Regions from separate parts of the Pseudomonas sp. WJP1 genome, predicted to be linked through region 2. Evidence: riboswitches for the same ligand, from Rfam matches in the RefSeq annotation. Region 2 holds a riboswitch; each other region holds the start of a gene.
The links. Region 2 has a riboswitch for cobalamin ahead of OH720_RS14075 (ABC transporter substrate-binding protein). Riboswitches for the same ligand answer to the same signal wherever they lie in the genome.
Positions count from the first base shown of each region.

Region 1: linked by a shared signal. The riboswitch ahead of cobO (cob(I)yrinic acid a,c-diamide adenosyltransferase) and the one ahead of OH720_RS14075 (ABC transporter substrate-binding protein) in region 2 are both predicted to bind cobalamin.
Region 3: linked by a shared signal. The riboswitch ahead of cobW (cobalamin biosynthesis protein CobW) and the one ahead of OH720_RS14075 (ABC transporter substrate-binding protein) in region 2 are both predicted to bind cobalamin.

Region 1 is NZ_CP110128.1:1,837,387-1,844,169, forward strand. Features, by position in the region: gene OH720_RS08400 (PQQ-dependent sugar dehydrogenase) at 1-731, opposite strand, end outside; gene OH720_RS08405 (hypothetical protein) at 799-1,383, opposite strand; cobalamin riboswitch at 1,536-1,769, shown strand; gene cobO (cob(I)yrinic acid a,c-diamide adenosyltransferase) at 1,853-2,464, shown strand; gene OH720_RS08415 (cobyrinate a,c-diamide synthase) at 2,461-3,843, shown strand; gene bluB (5,6-dimethylbenzimidazole synthase) at 3,840-4,490, shown strand; gene cbiB (adenosylcobinamide-phosphate synthase CbiB) at 4,487-5,395, shown strand; gene cobD (threonine-phosphate decarboxylase CobD) at 5,388-6,380, shown strand; gene OH720_RS08435 (cobyric acid synthase) at 6,377-6,783, shown strand, end outside.
Region 2 is NZ_CP110128.1:3,099,439-3,106,221, forward strand. Features, by position in the region: gene OH720_RS14070 (FecCD family ABC transporter permease) at 1-676, opposite strand, end outside; gene OH720_RS14075 (ABC transporter substrate-binding protein) at 685-1,698, opposite strand; cobalamin riboswitch at 1,843-2,037, opposite strand; gene OH720_RS14080 (DUF1624 domain-containing protein) at 2,071-3,237, opposite strand; gene OH720_RS14085 (RHS repeat-associated core domain-containing protein) at 3,650-4,696, opposite strand; gene OH720_RS14090 (copper resistance protein B) at 5,061-5,924, opposite strand; gene OH720_RS14095 (copper resistance system multicopper oxidase) at 5,935-6,783, opposite strand, start outside.
Region 3 is NZ_CP110128.1:4,203,050-4,209,832, forward strand. Features, by position in the region: gene cobN (cobaltochelatase subunit CobN) at 1-2,915, opposite strand, end outside; gene cobW (cobalamin biosynthesis protein CobW) at 2,919-3,980, opposite strand; cobalamin riboswitch at 4,080-4,291, opposite strand; cobalamin riboswitch at 4,469-4,693, shown strand; gene OH720_RS18840 (CbtB domain-containing protein) at 4,816-5,010, shown strand; gene OH720_RS18845 (CbtA family protein) at 5,022-5,726, shown strand; gene OH720_RS18850 (cobalamin biosynthesis protein) at 5,723-6,136, shown strand; gene cobM (precorrin-4 C(11)-methyltransferase) at 6,220-6,783, shown strand, end outside.

The DNA of each region.
Region 1 (6,783 bases), 1.3 Mb from region 2:
ACTTCCCAGATCGCCGCGCGCCCTTGCTCCTGGTCCATGCCGTTTTCACCGACGTTGCTGTTGGAACCCACCGTGACGTACAGCTTGCTGCCGTCCTTGCTGGCGATGACGTTCTTGGTCCAGTGGTGATTCAGGGTGCCCCCGGGCAGGTCGACGACCTTGATCGGTTTCGACTTGATCGCCGTGTCGCCGTTTTCATAGTGGAAGCGCAGCAGGCGGTCGGTGTCGGCCACGTACAGGTCATTGCCGACCAGGGTCATGCCAAAGGGCGAGTTGAGGTTTTCGAGGAATACCGTGCGGGTTTCGGCAATCCCATCGTGGTCGGTATCGCGCAGCAGCGTGATGCGGTTCGGGCTCGGCACGGCGGCACCGGCGCGGCCCATGACTTTCTTGGTGATCCAGCCCTTGATGCCTTTGTTGTCATCGGGTTTGGGCGGGGCGTTGGTTTCGGCGACGAGCACGTCGCCATTGGGCAGCACGTACAGCCAGCGCGGATGATCAAGGTCCTCGGCAAATGCGCCGACCTGAGTGCCGCTGGCCGCGACGGGTTTTGCGCCGTCCGCCCAGCCGATGGCCGGGGCGATGTTCATCGTCGGGAACAGTGTCTTGTTCGGTTCCGGGAGCTTCGGGGACGGCCCGGTGCCGTCGATGACTTGCAAGCGGGCGGTTTCGCCACAGGCGGCGAGCCCTCCCGCTAATGCGATAACGAAAACCAGCTGGGACGTGCGCATTGCTGACCTTCCCTATGAATGAAGTGGCTTAAATCATAGAGAAGCGTGGCAGCCCGATGGTTCAACCTCAGCCGCGAGCTTCCTTGAGCAGCACGGCAATACCGGGGTGATAGTGGCCGGCTTCATTGCGCAATTTGCGATAGGCATAGGGGAAATACCAGGCCACGGCGCAGCAATGCTCCTTTTGCAGGTCATCGACCATGTCCTGGAGTTCTTCGGGGGTGGCGCCTTGCTGGCTCTTGTGCGGTGCGACGAACAGGCAACCGATTTTCAGGTCGCTGGCGTAGCTGATTTTCTTTGCGTCGCCAGTGATGTCCTGCAGGGCCTGGGTCAGGTTCAGGCTGTTGACTCGCGGCCAGCGTTGGGTGGTCTGCAGCCAGGCGCGTGCTTCGGTCGTGGCGATAAACAGATCGGCGCGGCCATTACGTTCGCCTTCTTCGGTCTGTTTGCGCGTGGGCGATTGTTGCAGCGTGATCATTTCGGCCATCCATGCCGCGGCGGATAGCAGGCCCAGGTTGGCTTTTTCGTCGAGCCAGTAGGGTGTCTCGCTGTCGCCGCGCACGGCGTTGTAGCGGTCGATACAGTCGAACCAGCGTTCCAGTACCGGACGCAGGAATTCCAGCTTCGGATTACTGATGATCATGCCTTGCATGGGGTTCACCCTTGTTATTGTGTTTTGAGGTCGTGGCTATTTGATATCACTGCTGCCAGTGTGGCGCAAGATTGACGTCATTTTATTGATCGGTGGCAGTTATTCGTTGTGGCACCGCGTCTTCAATTGACGCTCCATCCCCAACCCTCTAACCTTCGCCGCTTGTTTCAGGTGCTCTGTGGCTTGGGTCGACAGAGTGAAACAGGGAAGCCGGTGAGTGAGCGCTTCAGTCGATGAAGCCCTGCGATCCCGGCGCTGCCCCCGCAACGGTAAATGAGTGAAAACTGCGTCTGAAGCCACTGCGTCGAACATCGATGCGGGAAGGCGCGCAGTCTGGCATCACGCCGCTCATGAGCCCGGAGACCGGCCTGATCCATCCAAGCGGCATCACGGTGGGCGATGCCAGGCTTCTTGCCGTCTATTCTTGTGCCTGCCCGCCGTTAATCCTGCCTCAACGGAGAGCTCCCCCATGTCTGATACCCCTGATCGTGACGAACGTCATCTAGCGCGCATGCTGCGCAAAAAGGCCGTGATCGACGAACGCATCGCCAATTCCCCGAACGAATGCGGCCTGCTGCTGGTGCTGACCGGCAATGGCAAGGGCAAGAGCAGCTCGGCGTTCGGCATGCTTGCGCGTGCCATGGGGCATGGCATGCAGTGCGGCGTGGTGCAGTTCATCAAGGGGCGCAACAGCACCGGCGAAGAGTTGTTCTTCCGACGCTTCCCCGAGCAAGTGCGTTTTCATGTGATGGGCGAAGGCTTCACCTGGGAGACCCAGGACCGCCAGCGCGATATCGCCGCTGCCGAAGCGGCCTGGGCAGTGTCGCAGCAATTGCTGCGCGACCCATCGATCGGCCTGGTGGTGCTGGACGAACTGAACATCGCCCTCAAGCACGGCTACCTCGATCTCGATCAGGTGCTCAGCGACTTGCAGGCCCGCCCGCCCATGCAGCACGTGGTGGTCACCGGTCGCGGCGCCAAGCCGGAGATGGTCGAGCTGGCCGATACGGTCACCGAAATGGGCATGATCAAGCACGCCTTCCAGGCCGGTATCAAGGCGCAAAAAGGCGTCGAGCTGTGAACCAGCCTCGACATTGCCCGGCGGTGCTGATTGCCGCGCCGGCGTCCGGTCAGGGCAAGACCACCGTGACCGCCGCGCTGGCCCGGTTGCATCGTAACCAGGGTCGCAAGGTGCGCGTGTTCAAGTGCGGCCCGGACTTTCTCGATCCGATGATCCTCGAACGTGCCAGCGGAGCGCCGGTGTATCAGCTGGACATGTGGATGGTCGGCGAGCAGGACAGTCGTCGCCTGTTGTGGGAGGCCGCCCGCGACGCCGACCTGATCCTGATCGAAGGCGTCATGGGGTTGTTCGACGGTACGCCGTCCAGCGCTGACCTGGCGCGGCATTTCGGCGTGCCGGTGCTCGCTGTGATCGACGGCACCGCCATGGCCCAGACCTTTGGCGCACTGGCCCTGGGTCTGGCGCGCTACCAGCCGGACTTGCCGTTTGCCGGCGTGCTGGCCAACCGCGTGGGCACCCTGCGCCACGCGCAACTGCTCGAAGGCAGCCTGACCGAAGGCCTGCGCTGGTACGGCGCCTTGTCCCGGGAGACCGGCATCGAATTGCCGAGTCGACACCTGGGTCTGGTGCAGGCCAGTGAGTTGAACGATCTTGATGCACGCCTCGATGCGGCGGCCGACGCCCTGGCTAGCAGTTGTGAAGTCGCGCTGCCGCCGGCCGTGGAGTTCGCCGCGCCAGATGTAGTGATGGTCGAGCCCTTGATGGCTGGCGTGCGCATTGCCGTGGCCCGCGACGAAGCGTTTGCCTTTACCTATGGCGCCAGCCTCGATTTGCTGCGGGCGATGGGCGCCGAACTGCGGTTTTTCTCGCCGATCCGTGATGTGGACTTGCCGGAGGCAGACAGCCTGTACCTGCCGGGCGGCTATCCGGAATTGCACCATGTGGCGCTGTCGCAAAATACCTCGATGTTGGCCGCGATCCGCGCTCACCACGCCGCCGGCAAACCCTTATTGGCCGAATGCGGCGGCATGCTTTATTTGCTCGATTCGTTGACCGATGTCGAGGGGGCGCGTGCAGAGCTGGTGGGTTTGTTGAAGGGTGATGCGGTGATGCAGAAGCGTCTTGCTGCGTTGGCCTTGCAAGCGGTTGAACTGCCGGAAGGGTCTCTGCGTGGGCATACCTATCATCATTCGTTGACCATTACCGAGCTTGAGCCGATTGCGCGTGGTCTGAGCCCTAACGGCGGGCGCGGGGCAGAGGCGGTGTATCGCGAGGGGCGGATGACGGCCTCTTATGTGCATTTTTATTTCCCGTCCAATCCATCGGCGATAGCTGCTCTATTTGTGCCTGACTGTGCGGACGCCATCGCGAGCGGGCTCACTCCTACAGTTGATCACCTAACCCCTGTGGGAGCGGGCTTGCTCGCGAAGAGGCCATGACTGACAACGCCTTCTCCGACGCCGAACGCGCAGCGGTCTACCGCGCCATTGGCGAACGCCGCGACATGCGTCACTTCGCCGGCGGCACGGTCGAACCCGAATTGCTGCGGCGCCTGCTCGAGGCCGCGCATCAGGCGCCGAGTGTCGGCCTGATGCAGCCCTGGCGCTTCATCCGCATCAGCGACCGCGACTTGCGCGGCCAGATCCAAGGGCTGGTGGAGCAGGAACGTATCCGCACCGCTGAAGCCCTCGGTGAGCGCACCGACGAATTCATGCAGCTCAAGGTCGAAGGCATCAACGATTGCGCCGAGGTGCTGGTCGCCGCGCTGATGGACGATCGCGAACGGCATATCTTCGGCCGTCGTACCCTGCCGGAAATGGACCTGGCCTCGCTGTCCTGCGCGATCCAGAACCTGTGGCTGGCGTCCCGCGCCGAAGGGCTGGGCATGGGCTGGGTCTCGCTGTTCGAACCGCAGGCCCTGGCGGACCTGCTGGGCCTGCCGCCTGGCGCCAAGCCCTTGGCCATTCTCTGCCTGGGGCCGGTCAAGGCCTTCTATCCGGCGCCGATGCTGGTACTCGAAGGCTGGGCGCAGGCGCGTCCGCTGAGTGAGCTGTTGTATGAAAATTATTGGGGAGTGAGTCAATGAGTGTGGCGTTGTTGAGTGTCGCCGCGGTAGCGCTGGATGCGCTGCTGGGTGAACCCAAGCGCTGGCATCCGCTGGTGGCGTTCGGCCGTTTTGCCGAGCGCATCGAGCAACGTTTCAATGGCGGCGGTCGCGGCTGGCGCAGCCATGGGGTGACCGCGTGGGTGATCGCCGTGTTGCCGCTGACCCTGTTGGCCACGGCGTTTTCATGGGCGCCTTACGTCGGCTGGATCGTCGAGATTCTCGCGCTCTATTGCGCCCTGGGCATGCGCAGCCTCGGCGAGCATGTCACGCCGGTGGCCACGGCCTTGCGCAGCAATAATCTTGAGGAAGCGCGCCAGCGTGTGAGTTACCTGGTCAGCCGCAAAACCAGTGATCTGGATGAAACCGCCGTCGCCCGTGCCGCCACCGAATCGGTGCTGGAAAACGGCAGCGACGCGGTGTTTGCCGCGCTGTTCTGGTTTGCCGTGGCCGGTGCGCCGGGCGTGGTGCTCTACCGTTTGAGCAACACCCTGGACGCGATGTGGGGCTATCGCAACGAACGCTTCGAGCGATTCGGCTGGGCGGCGGCGAAGATCGACGACGTGCTCAATTACATTCCGGCGCGCCTGGTGGCGCTGACCTATGCGCTGCTGGGCAAAACCCGCCTGGCGTTGAAATGCTGGCGCACCCAGGGGCCAACCTGGGACAGCCCGAATGCCGGCCCGGTGATGGCGGCAGGTGCCGGTGCGTTGGGCGTCGAGCTGGGCGGGCCGGCGATTTATCACGGTGAACTGCATCAGCGCCCGACGCTGGGAGAGGGCGTTCCGGCGGATGCCGACGCCATCGACCGCGGCTGGCAACTGGTGCAGCGAGGGGTATGGTTGTGGCTGCTGATTCTGTGCGTGGGGTCTGAATTTTATGCTTGAGCACGGCGGACGATTGCGCAAGGCGGCGCACGATTATGGCATCGACGAAGCCGATTGGCTTGACCTGTCCAGCGGCCTGGCGCCCTGGCCGTTTCCCGTGCCGGAGATCCCGCAACGGGCCTGGGCGCGGTTGCCGGAAACCGATGACGGCCTGGAGCAGGCGGCCTGCGACTACTACGGGACCCTGCAGGCACTGCCGGTCGCCGGTTCGCAGATGGCCATCCAGTTGCTGCCGCGTTTGCGCCGGGCGGGCAAGGTCGGCGTGCTGTCGCCTTGTTATGCCGAACATGCCGAGGCGTGGCGCCGCAATGGCTACATCGTGCGCGAGGTGCTGGAGCAGGAAGTCGACTTCTTCGTCGACAGCCTCGACGTGCTGGTGGTGGTCAACCCGAACAACCCGACCGGGCTGAACCTGACGCCCGCCCGGCTGCTCGACTGGCATTCGCGCTTGGCCCCGCGGGGTGGCTGGCTGGTGGTGGACGAGGCCTTCATGGACAACACGCCGCACCTGAGTGTGGCGCCGTTTGCCCATCAGGTCGGCTTGATCGTGCTGCGTTCCTTTGGCAAGTTTTTCGGCCTGGCCGGCGTGCGCCTGGGTTTTGTCCTGGCTGAGCGCAAGTTGCTCAGATTGCTCGCCGAGCAGGTGGGGCCGTGGGCGGTCAGCGGACCGACCCGAGTGCTGGGCCAGGCGTGCCTGCGCGACACCGAAGGGCACGTGCGTCAGCGGGTGCGCGCCGATGAGGCCAGTGAGCGGCTGGCAACCTTGTTGACGCGGCACGGCTTCCAACCCCGGGGCGGTTGCGCCCTGTTCCAATGGCTGATCACCGAGCGCGCCGAAGTACTGCACGAATTCATGGCCCGGCGCGGCATCCTGTTGCGCCTGTTCACCCATAACAGCAGCCTGCGTTTCGGCCTGCCTGGCGATGCCGCCGACTGGGTACGGCTGGATGCAGCATTCGACGCCTTCGCCAGGGAAAGCCAATGACTACCTTGATGGTGCAGGGCACCACGTCCGACGCCGGTAAAAGCACGCTGGTGACGGCACTGTGCCGCTGGGTGACGCGCCAGGGTGTCAGCGTGGTGCCGTTCAAGCCGCAGAACATGGCGCTCAACAGCGCGGTGACTGCCGACGGTGGCGAGATCGGTCGCGCGCAAGCCGTGCAGGCCCAGGCCGCCTTTCTTGAACCCCACACCGACATGAATCCGGTGCTGCTCAAGCCCAACAGCGATACCGGCGCCCAGGTGATCATCCATGGGCGTGCGGTCACCACGATGAACGCCGTGGCCTATCACGACTACAAGGCCATCGCGATGCAAGCGGTGCTGGCCTCCCATGAACGCTTGAGCGCGGCGTATCCGGTGGTGATGGTCGAAGGCGCGGGCTCACC
Region 2 (6,783 bases):
AGTCGGCGCCAAAGGTGAAGGCATCCAGTGCACGGCGGTGCCACAGGCACACCGCAAGGCCGGCTATTGCAACCGGTACGGCCAGCCACACCGAGGGCCAGCGCACGCCGCTGAGATTACCGAGCAACCAGAACATGATGCCGCGCGCCTGTTCGGAGCTGGCCGACTTGGTGATCAGGAACGCGGTGAGCGCATTGAACAGCTGCGACCCGGCGATCCCCGCCAGGATGATCTGGCTGGTGCTGCCAGGCGAACCGCTGGCACGGCCCAGCAACACAACCACGGCGAAAGCGGCGACGGCACCGGCAAAGGCCCCGACCGACATCGAAATCGCCCCGGCCCCCAAACCCAGCAACGCCACCAGCACCGCACCCGTTGAGGCCCCCGCGGAAATACCGAGCAGGTAGGGATCGGCCAACGGATTGCGCAGCAGCGATTGCAGGATCACCCCGCAGGTCGCCAGGCCCGCCCCGCACGCTGCCGCCACCAGCGCGCGAGTCAGGCGGTAGTTCCAGACGATGCCTTCGTCGATGGGATCGAGGGCATACCCGGCCGCCCACAGTTTGTTGGCCAGCACCTGGAACACCACACCGGGTTCGATGGGCGTTTCACCGATGGCCACACCGGCAATCACGACCACAAGCAGCATCGCCAGCGCCAGCAGAGCGCGAATCAGGGTCGCGGTCATTTTGGCAGGTCGTAGCGGTTGATGGCCGTTGCCAGTGTTTCGAGACCGTCGAAGATTCTCACGCTGGCCTGCATGGCCATGGCGTCGAGAATGATGATGCGGTTGTTTTTCACGGCGTCCATGTTGCGGGTCACGGGATCGCTGCGCAGGAAATTCAGCTTCTTTTCATAGTCGTCAGCCGGGAAACGACGGCGATCCATGCGGGCGATGACCAGGAACGTCGGGTTGGCCTTGGCGATGGTTTCCCAGCCAACCGTTGGCCACTCTTCGTCGGACTCCACTACATTGCGCACGCCCAAGGTGCCCAGCATGAAGTCGGGAATGCCCTTGTGCCCGGCGACGTAGGGATCGATATCCAGGCTGGCACTGGAAAACCAGACCAGCGCGCTGGTGTGCGTGAGGTCTTTGTCCTGCACCGCGGCAATGGATTTGGCCAGGCTGGCCTGCAGTTGCGCGTTCAGTTGCTGCCCGCGGGCCTGCACATCAAAAATCTCGGCCAGCTGGGTGATGCTTTTGTAGAGGCTGTCAATGCGGAACGGCTGCAGGCGGGTGCCGTCGGCGCCCACCAGGTTGTCCTTGGACTCGCAGTCCGAGGGCATGAGATAGGTTGGAATCTGCAGTTCGTGAAACTGCTCGCGGGTAGCGACGGCACCTTGCGGGCCGACCATCCACTCAAGCTCGACGGCGACCAGCTCCGGGCGTTTGCCGATCACCGACTCGAAACTCGGCTCGTTATCGGCCAGGCGTTCGATCCTGTCGTTTTGCCCCTTGTACTTGCCCAACACGTCATTGAACCACAGCGAAGTACCGACCAGTTTGTCACCGAGTCCCAGGGCGAAGAGCATTTCAGTGCCGGCCTGGCCGATCGTCACAGCACGCGCAGGGGCGTGGGCGAACGTCAGCGTGCTGCCGCAATTCTCGATCGTCAGCGGGTAATGGGTAGGGGAGGCGTAGGCGAGGGCAGAAAGACCCAAACCTGTGACGAGGGCGAAAAAGCGCGGCAGCAGCATGATGCAATCTCCATTTGAACCGTACACGCAGCGAGGGTGCAAGGTCTGGAAAACACATCATCGAGCGCTGCTGAAAAAGCAGCGCAAGGCCGGTCACTTGAGTGACGCGCGCGCAAGGATGTCCTTCCCGGACACCCCGCCGGTTAGTGATTGTTGCGGCCGGCAGGTCTCCTGACTGATGCGTCATGGCATGCTCCAGCCTTCCCGGGAATCGATCCCAGTGGCAGTTCAGGAGCAGGCTCGGCACCTACAGTTGCGGGGGCAGTTCCGTTTGATGCGATGGCAGCATCTCGGATTCCCTATTATTCCCATTTGGGAACCGGCGGCGGCATGGTAGTCGATCATGCCGCCCGAGGCGAACCCATCGCCTGATCAGAAGTATTTGAGCCAGCCGATATCGCGACGACGGGCCTTCAATGCAGCGAACCAGCGCACCGGTAGATACAGCATTGCCGCAAGGAGCACGGCCGTCAGCCACACGGCCCCTATGCCGTCGAAGCCGAAGTAGTCGCCCTGGTTCAGGCCGAACAACGCCACGCTCAGCACATACAGCATTTTCAGCACATACAGATGGAGCAGGTAGAAGAACATCGGTGCTGCGCCAAATACCGCCAGGATGCTGATCCACTGGCGTTGCCGGGCCCGCTCGAAGCCAAGCAGCAGCAACAGCCCCACACCCAGCGTCAGGCACAAAAACAGCAGGGAAGGTGGGTATTTGGTGATGTTGAACACGCTCATGAGGGTGTGGGTGGTGCTTTCATGCACCACCCACTGCGCCTCGCCATAACCGTTGACCAGGCGCAGGGCGATGAAGCCGATCAATGCGCCGGCCCCGGCCAGCAACAGGTAGCGCTGGCGCACGGGGGCGGAGGTTGAGCGTGCGAACCAGGGGCCGATGCCGTAACCCAGGGCGATGACCCCGATCCACGGCAGCACGGGGTAGGAGGTACGCAAACGCAAGTGCTCGCAGAATTCGATCCAGCCGCGATCATGCAAAATCGCCCAAGGCAGGTGCAGCGCCGATCCGGGCAGGAAGTGCAGGGGATCGAGCAGGTTGTGCCCGCCGACTATGGCCAGGCCCAGGACACAGAGGATGGGCAGAGGCAGCCAGACCAATACGGCGAGGGCAATCATGCTGACGCCAATCGCCCAGATCACCTGCAGGTAGATCACAGTGGGCGGGAACTGGAAGGTCCAGGCGAAATTCACCAGGGTGAACTCCAGCACAACCAGGAACAGGCCACGCTTGAACAGGAACATCGACGGCTTGCCCTGGTGCTTTTCACCGTACAGGAAGGCTGACAGGCCAGTGAGAAGAACGAACACCGGCGCACAGAGATGGGCGAGCGTGCGGCTGAAAAACAACGTCGGCTCGGTGCTGTCGATGAGCATCGGGTCGGTGACCTGGCGGTGCAGGAAGAACGTTTCGCGCACGTGATCCAGCAGCATGAAAATGATCACCAGGCCCCTGAGGGCATCGATGGACATCAGGCGTTGGCTCAGGCTGGTGATGGGCGGGATCTGAACAAGGTTTGTCATTGAGAGTCGCAGGCAGGGGGTGGGTCACGCTGTCGGGTAACAATTAACAGCTAGCGCGTTGATATAACGTAACATACAGTGCCGACTTGTGGGCGTTTTTACTACGGATGTTGCGGTGCCTGTCTAGTGCTGACATCGAGCGCTTTGCCGACGTTGCCAGCTTCGCCTCGTATGCCTGACGCGTAAAGTGACACGTGTTGGACACACTGGTGGAGTCAACGTTTCTGTGGGGCAGTTAACTGCCAGGGCAGTGCTTGTTTCTGTATCACCACCGCTTGATCCACATGGGGGTCAGGTACGATTCGGTCTTAGCCAATGAAGCGAAACCCTGCAGTTAAAAGCTAAGGGCGAGTTTGCTCTTGGGCTTGACTTAAAATCGGCTAATGGGTGTCCCTTTTGTTCCGCCGTTTAGCTATGTTCCTTCTCTCAGTGTTTTTATTCTTGCTGCCACTTCTTTTAATATTTTATTTGCTTCGATTACGTCGCCTTCCCACTCTGTTAGCAATGAATGGTTGCTGCCGTATTTAAAGTTGCGGATTGTTTTTGAGGTTTTCCCACGGCCGGCTATTTTTTTTAGTTCTCGATAGGCGAGATCAGGATATCCAAATTGGTTCACTGTCGTGTCAAGAACTCGTTTTCTAGCTTGATCAAAAAAATTGAAGCTTTTGTTCTTCGGTATCGATATTGAGTCATAATTATAATTAATTTCGGCGTGCATTTCACGCAGTATGGTGTTTTGTTCGGCGTGAGCTGTTTTAGCTTCTCTTGCGTAGTCATCTAGCTTCATGGTGCTTTTGCTGATATCAAATGAATTTCCCCAGGGTTCGGCTGGTATCGATTCGGTAGGTATATGTTTCTGTACAATTTTGAGGGGCTGTTTCCCTCTGTATCGAAGTACCGTAGGTACGAGTCCGGTGATATCAATGCCATGCCCCGTTGGATCAGTCTGATTCACTGGATCGCCCAAGCAATACGCATACGCATTCAACCCGCCTTTACCGAACGGACTCCAGCTGTCCGGGCTGTTGAATCGCATCAACACCGGATTGTACGCTCTGTAACCATTCCCCAATAAGTAGTGCCTCGTTACCGGATCTGGCCGTTCGCCATTGAATCCCAGCAGACTCCGCAAGCCACTTTCGAACGGACTGTGGCCGTAAGGTGAGTAGTTGGAGGGTTGCGGCTGACAATCGCTCTTGAGCGTGTTCAACACCGAACGCTCTTGCCCGGTTGCCAACAGAGCAGTGCCAATCAAATCACCCTCGCTTTGCCGTTGTGCCAACAGTTGGCCATCGTTCTGGATTATTGAAAGGTACAGCACCCCCTGAATCTCGGTCGCCAAGCGGCTTCTGCAATAAAAGCGCTGGCGCTCAGCGGTATCCGTGACGGTGTGGCCGGTCAGCTGATCCAGAGGGTCATAGCGGTACTGGCAGAGCAGGATATGCGGGAGTTGTGGCATGGGAGCGCTCCGAATGGTTAGTACACTTGCCCCCCGAAGTATTAACTGTTTCCTTACGCAGTAGAACTATCAGAACTGCTAGTGTTCCGTCTCATAAATATTACTTGTGGCTGACTGCCTATTGCTCTGATAGACGGAAAAGAGGTGGAAAAACCAGGGTAACAGAGCTTCCCGTCTCTGCCTGTTCAATCTGTTCCGCCTCTTGCAGGCAGGGGGGCAACGAAGGCCATACAGGTCGCAAGCATGTGCACTGCCAGGGCCAGGGGCGCAATGCCAGAGGCGCGCGCGGCGTAACGGAGTTGGGTGAACACGGGAGGATTGGGGCGGACATGCGCACTCATATTGCGGGTCAGGTTGACGCGCTCTAGAACCACAGCCGAACACCGAGTACCAGGCGTGTGTCGCTGCGATCCTCGCCGTCTTCGTTGGCATAGTCGGCGGTTTTGCCATAGGCGCGGTTCCAGGTCACGCCGATGTAAGGCGCAAATTCCCGGCGGATTTCATAGCGCAGGCGCAGGCCCGCTTCGCTGCTGGACAGGCCGGAACCGATGCCTCGTTGCGGGTCGTCTTTGCTATAGAAATCAAGTTCGGCGGTTGGCTGCAGGATGAGTCGGTTGGTCAGCAGGATGTCGTACTCGCCTTTCAGTCGCGCGGCCGCTTGGCCACCTTCACCGATGAAGGCCGTTGCTTCGGATTCGAAGTTGTACAAGGCCATGCCTTGCACGCCGAACGCCGCCCAGGTTTGCGGGTCGCCGGGTTTGAAGTCCTGGCGAATGCCGGTTACCACGTCCCACCACGGGGAGATGGCGTGGCCCCAGAGGGCCTGGACTTGCGCCTCTTCGGTCTTGCCGTTGGTGCGTTCGCCTTCGGAACGCAGCCACAGGCGGTCGATGTCTCCTCCGATCCAGCCCGAGATATCCCAGGCCAGGGCGCTGCCGTTATTAGCGTCCTGCCATTCGAGTTTGTCGGCAAGCCAGTAATGGTTGAGCGTGGAGTCATGGACCTCATGGCCATCGGGGCTGACGAATACGGCGGCGCGGTCGGCATCGGTCAACGCCGGGATCGGCGTGCGGCTTTCGGTGGGCGCAGCAGGCAGCATCTGGCTGTGATCCATGCCCTGCATCTGACTGTGATCCATGTTGTGCATGCCTTCGGTGGCGGCTAATGCCGACGAGGGCGCCAGGTTCGCGGTCACGAGTGCCAACGCGCCAAGTGTGAGTCTGGTCATGGGTAGCGCCTCATTCTTCCACGCGAACTTCACGGAACATGCCCATTTCCATGTGATACAGGAGATGGCAGTGATAAGCCCAGCGACCGAGGGCATCGGCCGTGACCCGATAGCTGCGCCGGGTGCCAGGTGGCATGTCGATGGTGTGTTTGCGTACCATGAACTCACCGTTCTCGTCTTCGAGGTCGCTCCACAGGCCATGCAGGTGAATGGGATGAGTCATCATCGTGTCGTTGACCAGCACCACCCGAACCCGCTCGCCATACTTGAAGCGCAAGGGTTCGGCATCGGAGAATTTCACGCCGTTGAATGACCAGGCGAACTTCTCCATGTGGCCAGTGAGGTGCAGTTCCAGGGTGCGGCTGGGGTCGCGGCCGTCCGGGTCTTCGAAGCTGCTGCGCAGGTCGGCATAGCTCAGGACGCGACGACCGTTGTCGCGCAGGCCGAGGCCAGGGTCATCGAGCCGGGGCGAGGGGGTCATGGCCTGCATGTCCACCAGTGGATTGTTGCGCTCCGTTGCGGGATGGGACTGCATATCGCCCATGCCTTGCATCGAGCTGTGATCCATTCCCTTCATGTCGCCGCCCATGCTGCCGTGATCCATGCCGCCCATACCCATGTCATCCATGGTCAGCAACGGTCTCGGGTCCAGAGGTGGTACCGGCGCCGATAGACCTGGCTTCACCGCCAGCGTGCCGCGGGCATAGCCAGTGCGATCCATCGACTGGGCGAACAGGGTATGGACATCCCGGGTCGGCTCGATGATCACATCGAACGTCTCCGCCACCGCGATGCGAAACTCGTCGACGCTTACCGGTTTGACATGTAGACCGTCTGCCGCGACCACGGTCATTTTCAC
Region 3 (6,783 bases), 1.1 Mb from region 2:
CTCAGCGGCAGAATTTCAAAGTCGTCGACCCGCTGACTGCCAGTAGCCCAGACCGGTCGCACGCCCATCAGCGCCATGGCCTGGGCGATGTCGTCACCGCCGGTGCGCATGGTCGCCGTGCCCCAGACCGACAGGCCGAGCTGACGCAGGTGATCGCCATGGTCTTGCATGTGGCGTTCGAGAATCAGGTTGGCGGACTGAAAACCGATGCGCCACGCGGTGGTGGTCGGCAGGTTACGCACGTCCACCGAATAGAAGTTGCGCCCGGTGGGCAGCACGTCCAGGCGACCGCGACTCGGCGCGCCACTGGGTCCGGCCGGGACGAAACGACCGCTCAGGGCATCGAGCAGGCCGCGCATTTCTGCGCGACCACAGACGTCGAGCCTTGGTGCGACCACTTCGCGCAGATGGTCGAGGATGACTTGAACCTCAATCCAGCGCGTCTCCTGTGGGAGCCAGCCTGCTGGCGATGGAGTGTCAGTCGACATCAATGTGGCTGACACTCCATCGCCAGCAGGCTGGCTCCCACAGGGGTCATTCAACACCTGTGAAATAAGCTGTGTGGCGAACAGTTCCAGGCGTTCGCGGGTGTCGCCTGTGGTGCGCCAGGGATCATCGCTGAGCGACAACAACATATCCGGGCGCGGTCCGGCCCACGGTTCGGCCAGCGCACAATCCAGCGGATCGAACCCCAGTTCGAAGGCCTTGGCCAACGCCCGCAGCAGGCTCGATTGCGCCCCTCGACCATCGCCCCGGGGGATGCGCAGCAGCGCGAGCAAGGTGTCGATCCGCAAGCGTCCGGCCGGCGACTCGCCAAACACGTGCAAGCCATCGCGGATCTGCGACTCTTTCAAATCGCACAGGTAAGTGTCCAGGCGCGGTAGCCAGATCGCCGCATCGGCCTCGCTGTCCAGTCGTTCGTCCAGCTGCAGCTCGCGGTCGATGTGGGTGTCGCGCACCAGTTGCAGGATGTCGCGTTGCAGTTCCCGGGCACGCCGTGGATCGAGCAATTGCGCCTCGTAATACTCGTCGGCCAACAGTTCGAGGTTGCGCAGCGGGCCGTAGGTTTCGGCGCGGGTCAGCGGCGGCATCAGGTGGTCGATGATCACCGCTTGTGTGCGGCGTTTGGCCTGGGCGCCTTCGCCCGGGTCGTTGACGATGAACGGATAGATGTTCGGCAGCGGCCCGAGCAGCGCATCCGGCCAGCAGTGCTCCGACAACCCCACGCCCTTGCCGGGCAGCCATTCGAGGTTGCCGTGCTTGCCGACGTGGATCACGCCGTGGGCGCCGTAGGTGTTGCGCAGCCAGAAATAGAACGCCAGGTAGCCATGGGGCGGCACCAGGTCCGGGTCGTGATACACCGCACTGGGATCGACCTGGTAACCCCGTGCCGGTTGAATGCCGACGAAGGTCAGGCCAAAGCGCAACCCGGCGATCATCATGCGTCCGTCACGGCACATCGGATCACTGTCGGGCGTGCCCCAGCGCTCCAGCACGGCCTGACGATTGGCCTCTGGCAGTGCGTTGAACATCTGCAGGTAAGCGTCCATCGCCAGGCTTTGCTGGCACGGGCGTTGATCGATCGTGTCGAGGTCGTTGCTGACCCCGCCGAGCAGTTGCTGGATCAACGCGGTCCCGCTCTCCGGCAACCCGGCTGGCAGCGGATAGCCTTCGTGATGCAGCGCACGCAGGATGTTCAACGCCGCAGCCGGGGTATCGAGCCCCACGCCGTTGCCGATACGTCCATCGCGGGTCGGGTAATTGGCCAGGATCAGCGCGATGCGTTTTTCGTCATTGGGCACCCGCGCCAGATCGATCCAGCGCCGCGCCAGTTGCGCGACAAAGTCCATGCGTTCCGGCTGCGCACGGTAGCAGACCACGTCGGACTGGCTGCGCTCGCTGCGCCAGGCCAGGTCCTTGAAGCTGATCGGCCGGCTGATGATGCGCCCGTCCAGTTCCGGCAATGCGATGTGCATCGCCAGATCGCGGGGGCCGAGTCCCTGTTCACTGGCCCGCCAGCCCGGTTCATTGTCCTGGGCGCAAATGGCCTGGATCACCGGGATATTGCGGCGAAACGGGCGCAAGTGCGGTGCTTCCGGGCTGGATTGGGCGAAACCGGTGGTGTTGAGAATCACCCCCGCCTCGACTTCATCCAGCCAGTCCTCGACCACCGCAAGGCAGCCGGGTTCTTTTAGACTGGCCAGCGCAATCGGCAACGGATTAAGCCCCGCCGCCTGCAATCGCTGGCAGAAAACATCAATGAAAGCAGTGTTCGCCGCCTGCAAATGCGAGCGGTAAAACAGCACCGCCGCCACCGGTTGACCGCCCTGCCACTCGGCTTGCCAGTCACTCAGTGCCGCGGGGCTTTTTCGCGGGTGGTAAATCGCCGTGCGTGGCAAGGTGTGCGGCTCGGCCCAGGCATAGTCGCGACCCAGCCAACGATTGGCCAGGCAGCGGAAAAAGTCGAGGGCATTGCCCATGCCGCCCTGACGCAGGAATTGCCAAAGCCGGTCGCGATCCTCAACGCCCACGGTGCTGAGATCGCTGAGTTCCGGGTCCGGGCGGTCATCGCCGGGCACCAGAATCAGCTGCACACCCCGCTGCGACAACTCCACCAGCCGCTCGACGCCGTAACGCCAATAGGCAATGCCGCCGTGCAGCGAAATCAGGATGACTTTGGCGTGGCGCAGTACTTCGTCGACATACAGGTCGACCGACGCATGGTTCTGCACCTGCATCGGGTTGGCCAGGCGCACGCTCGGGTAATCGTCGGGCAACTGCTGCGCCGCTTCGGCAAGCAGCGCCAGGCTGGAGTCGCCGCTGCACAGGATCACCAGCTCGGCGGGGGTTTGTCCAAGGTCGGCAATGTTGTCATCCGACACGAATCCGCCGGGCTGGGTCCTGAGCAGGTGCATGGGTTACACGCTGAGCGCGGCGCGCAATTGCGCTTCGAGCGTTGCGGCGTCCAGTGCCTGGCCGATCAATACCAGGCGGGTGGTGCGCGCTTCTTCAGCGCCCCACTGGCGGTCGAAATGCTTGTCGAAACGGGTGCCCACGCCCTGAATTAGCAGGCGCATCGGTTTGTTCGGAACCGCGGCAAAGCCTTTGACGCGCAGGATGCCGTGCTGCACCACCAGTTGGGTCAGCGCATCCATCAGCAGGCTTTCGTCGGATGCCGGCAGTTCGATGGAGATCGAATCGAAAGCATCGTGGTCGTGATCGTCTTCGCCTTCATGGTGGTGGTCGTGATGGCTGTGGCGGCTGTCGATGTGTTCTTCGGAACCGGCGCCGAGGCCGATCAGCACGTCCAGCGGCAGGCGACCGCTACTGGCTTCGATGACTTTCACCGCTGGCGGCAGTTCTTCGGCGACTTCCAGGCGCACGCGGGCCAGGTCTTCGGGGCTGATCAGGTCGGCCTTGTTGAGGATCACCAGGTCGGCGCTGGCCAGTTGATCGGCGAACAGCTCGTGCAGTGGCGATTCGTGATCCAGGTTCGGGTCGAGTTTACGCTGGGCGTCGACTTGATCCGGGAACGCGGCGAAGGTGCCAGCCGCCACTGCCGGGCTGTCGACCACGGTGATCACCGCATCAACGGTGCAGGCACTGCGGATTTCCGGCCACTGGAAGGCCTGGACCAGGGGTTTCGGCAGGGCCAGTCCAGACGTTTCGATCAGGATGTGGTCGAGATCGCCGCGACGGGCCACCAGTTCGCGCATCACCGGGAAGAACTCTTCCTGTACGGTGCAGCACAGGCAGCCGTTGGCCAGTTCGTAGACGCGGCCATTGGCTTCTTCTTCGGTGCAACCGATGGAGCACTGCTTGAGGATTTCGCCGTCAATGCCCAGCTCGCCGAACTCGTTGACGATCACCGCGATGCGGCGGCCCTGGGCGTTGTCGAGCATGTGCCGCAGCAAGGTGGTTTTGCCCGAGCCGAGGAAGCCGGTGACGATGGTGACGGGGAGTTTGGCCAGTGTTTTCATCGGATGCCCTTTGGCAAGGTGGCGGGCATACGGGACGAGAACCGGCAACGCACAAGCGCGCCGGATGCGTTCGCCACCGGATCACCCCGCCCGGTTGTAGTGAGAATCTGTATCGAGGCAGGTCTCCTGGCTGACGGCTGGCCAGTCATTGGACTGGCGGTTGCTGCGCCTTCCCGCGCGCGCCATGGCTGGCGCATGCAGTGGCATGGCAGAAACTGAACCGTTCACAGTTGCGGGGGCAGCCGCGGCATTGACCGCGTTCCCTTCTTAGCTTCGACAAACGCCGAAGAACCTCGAAAGCGCAAGGCTACGCATGGTATCGGGGCGGGTCAATGTTCACATGATTCCTGCGGTGCGCCCTTCGCGAGCAAGCCCGCTCCCACAGGTGACCGCATTCCAATGTGGGAGCGGGCTTGCTCGCGAATGGAGCGACTCGGTCCCGAGTTGAGAACCCTTGCCAATTGACGCCCCACCCCCGCCCATGCTCTCCTACGCATCTTGTTACGGGTGCCCTTCACAGGGTGAAACGGGAAACCGGTGAATCATGTGCTTTACTTCAGGCCATGTCAGTCCGGTGCTGCCCCCGCAACGGTAAGCGAGCGAAGCGTCAGATCCACTGTGCCACTGCGGCATGGGAAGGTGACGCTTGCAGGTTCAGGCTAACACCTGCGCCCCTCGTGAGCCCGGAGACCGGCCCGCAACACAAAGTGAACAATACGATCACTTCAATCAACAAACCCGCGGTGGGCGGGCGCTGTTCGGACTTCTGCGCGCTCGGTCGTGCGGGGCTCTGCTTGCGCTCTTATTCCCCGCTGACAGAACAGAGGGAAGCGCCATGTCGATCATCAGCAGCACCGGCCACAGCAATACCGCCAGCACCACCACTACCCTGTCGCAACGCCTGACCGCCGCCGTTTGCGCGTCGATCCTCGGCGCGTGCCTGGTGTACTTCGCCGGTTTCTCGCACATCGAAGCCGTTCACAACGCGGCTCACGATACGCGCCACAGTTCCGCGTTCCCGTGCCATTGAGACCTGCCGACATGATCAAGCGTATTGCGCAAACCGCGGGGTTCACGGGGCTGCTGGCCGCCCTGCTGCTGACCCTGCTGCAAAGCTTCTGGGTTTCTCCGCTGATTTTGCAGGCCGAAACCTACGAAAAATCCGAACCTGCGGCGGTTGAAGTCCACGAACACGCCGCGGGCGTCGCGGCCCACACCCACGACGGCGAAGCCTGGGAGCCGGAAGACGGCTGGCAGCGCGTGCTGTCGACCACTGGCGGCAACCTCGTAGTGGCAGTCGGCTTCGCCCTGATGCTCGCCGGCCTCTACACCCTGCGCGCGCCGACCAAGACGTCCCAGGGCCTGCTCTGGGGCCTGGCTGGCTACGCGACTTTCGTGCTGGCGCCGACTCTTGGCCTGCCCCCTGAGTTGCCGGGCACCGCGGCTGCCGATCTGGCGCAACGCCAGCTCTGGTGGATCGGCACCGCCGCCTCCACCGCTGTCGGTATCGCCCTGATCGTGTTCAGCCGCCATTGGCTGATGAAAGTCCTTGGCGTAGCGATTCTCGCCGTGCCTCATGTGATTGGCGCACCGCAACCGGACGTGCACTCGATGCTCGCTCCAGAGGCACTGGAAACTCAGTTCAAGATTGCTTCGCAGCTGACCAACGTGGCGTTCTGGCTGGCCCTGGGCCTGATCAGCGCCTGGTTGTTCCGCCGCAAAAGCGATGGCCAATACCACGCATGACTGACCTCAGCACAGCGCCGACCCTGGTGGTCGGCCTGGGCTGCCAGCGCGGCTGCCCCGTCAGCACGTTGCGGGCACTGCTCGACCAGGCACTGCAGGCGCACCGGATCGAACTGCATCGGATCAAGGCCCTGGCCAGTATCGATTTGAAACGCGACGAACCGGCCCTGAACGAACTGGCCGAACAGCTTGGGTTAGAGATGCGGTACTTCAGCAGTGAACAATTAGCAGCTTATCAACCGCACCTCAGCCACCATTCGCAGATCGCGTTCGAGCGTACCGGCTGTTACGGCGTGGCGGAAAGTGCCGCCCTGGCCCTGGCAGAACAGTTGGCCCAGTCGCCGGCAAAATTGCTGATTCGCCGACAAAAATATGCCCAGGCCACCCTCGCCTTGGCCGGCGCCGCGTAAAATCCCCGATAATCCGCGCATTCGATCATGAGCAATCTTCATCTGAAGCCTTGCCCAGCCCCCATTTTCAACAGGAACCTTCGATGACCGTCTATTTCATTGGCGCCGGTCCCGGCGACCCGGAACTGATCACCGTCAAGGGCCAGCGCCTGATTCGCAGCTGCCCGGTGATCATCTATGCCGGCTCGCTGGTGCCCACCGCGGTGCTGGAAGGACACCGCGCCGAACAGGTGGTCAACAGCGCCGAACTGCACCTGGAACAGATCATCGAATTGATCAAGGCCGCCCATGCCAAGGGTCAGGACGTGGCCCGCGTGCATTCCGGCGACCCGAGCCTGTATGGTGCCATCGGCGAACAGATTCGCCACCTGCGTGAGCTCGACATTCCTTTTGAAATCATCCCCGGCGTGACCGCCACGGCCGCCTGCGCAGCGCTTCTGGGCGCGGAGCTGACGTTGCCGGACGTGTCACAGAGCGTGATCCTGACCCGTTACGCTGATAAAACCGCAATGCCGGCCGGAGAAGAACTGGGCAGCCTGGCGCAGCACGGGGCGACCATGGCGATCCATTTGGGGGTCAATCATCTGGAGAAAATCCTTGCCGAGTTGCTGCCGCATTACGGCGCGGATTGCCCGATCGCGGTGATT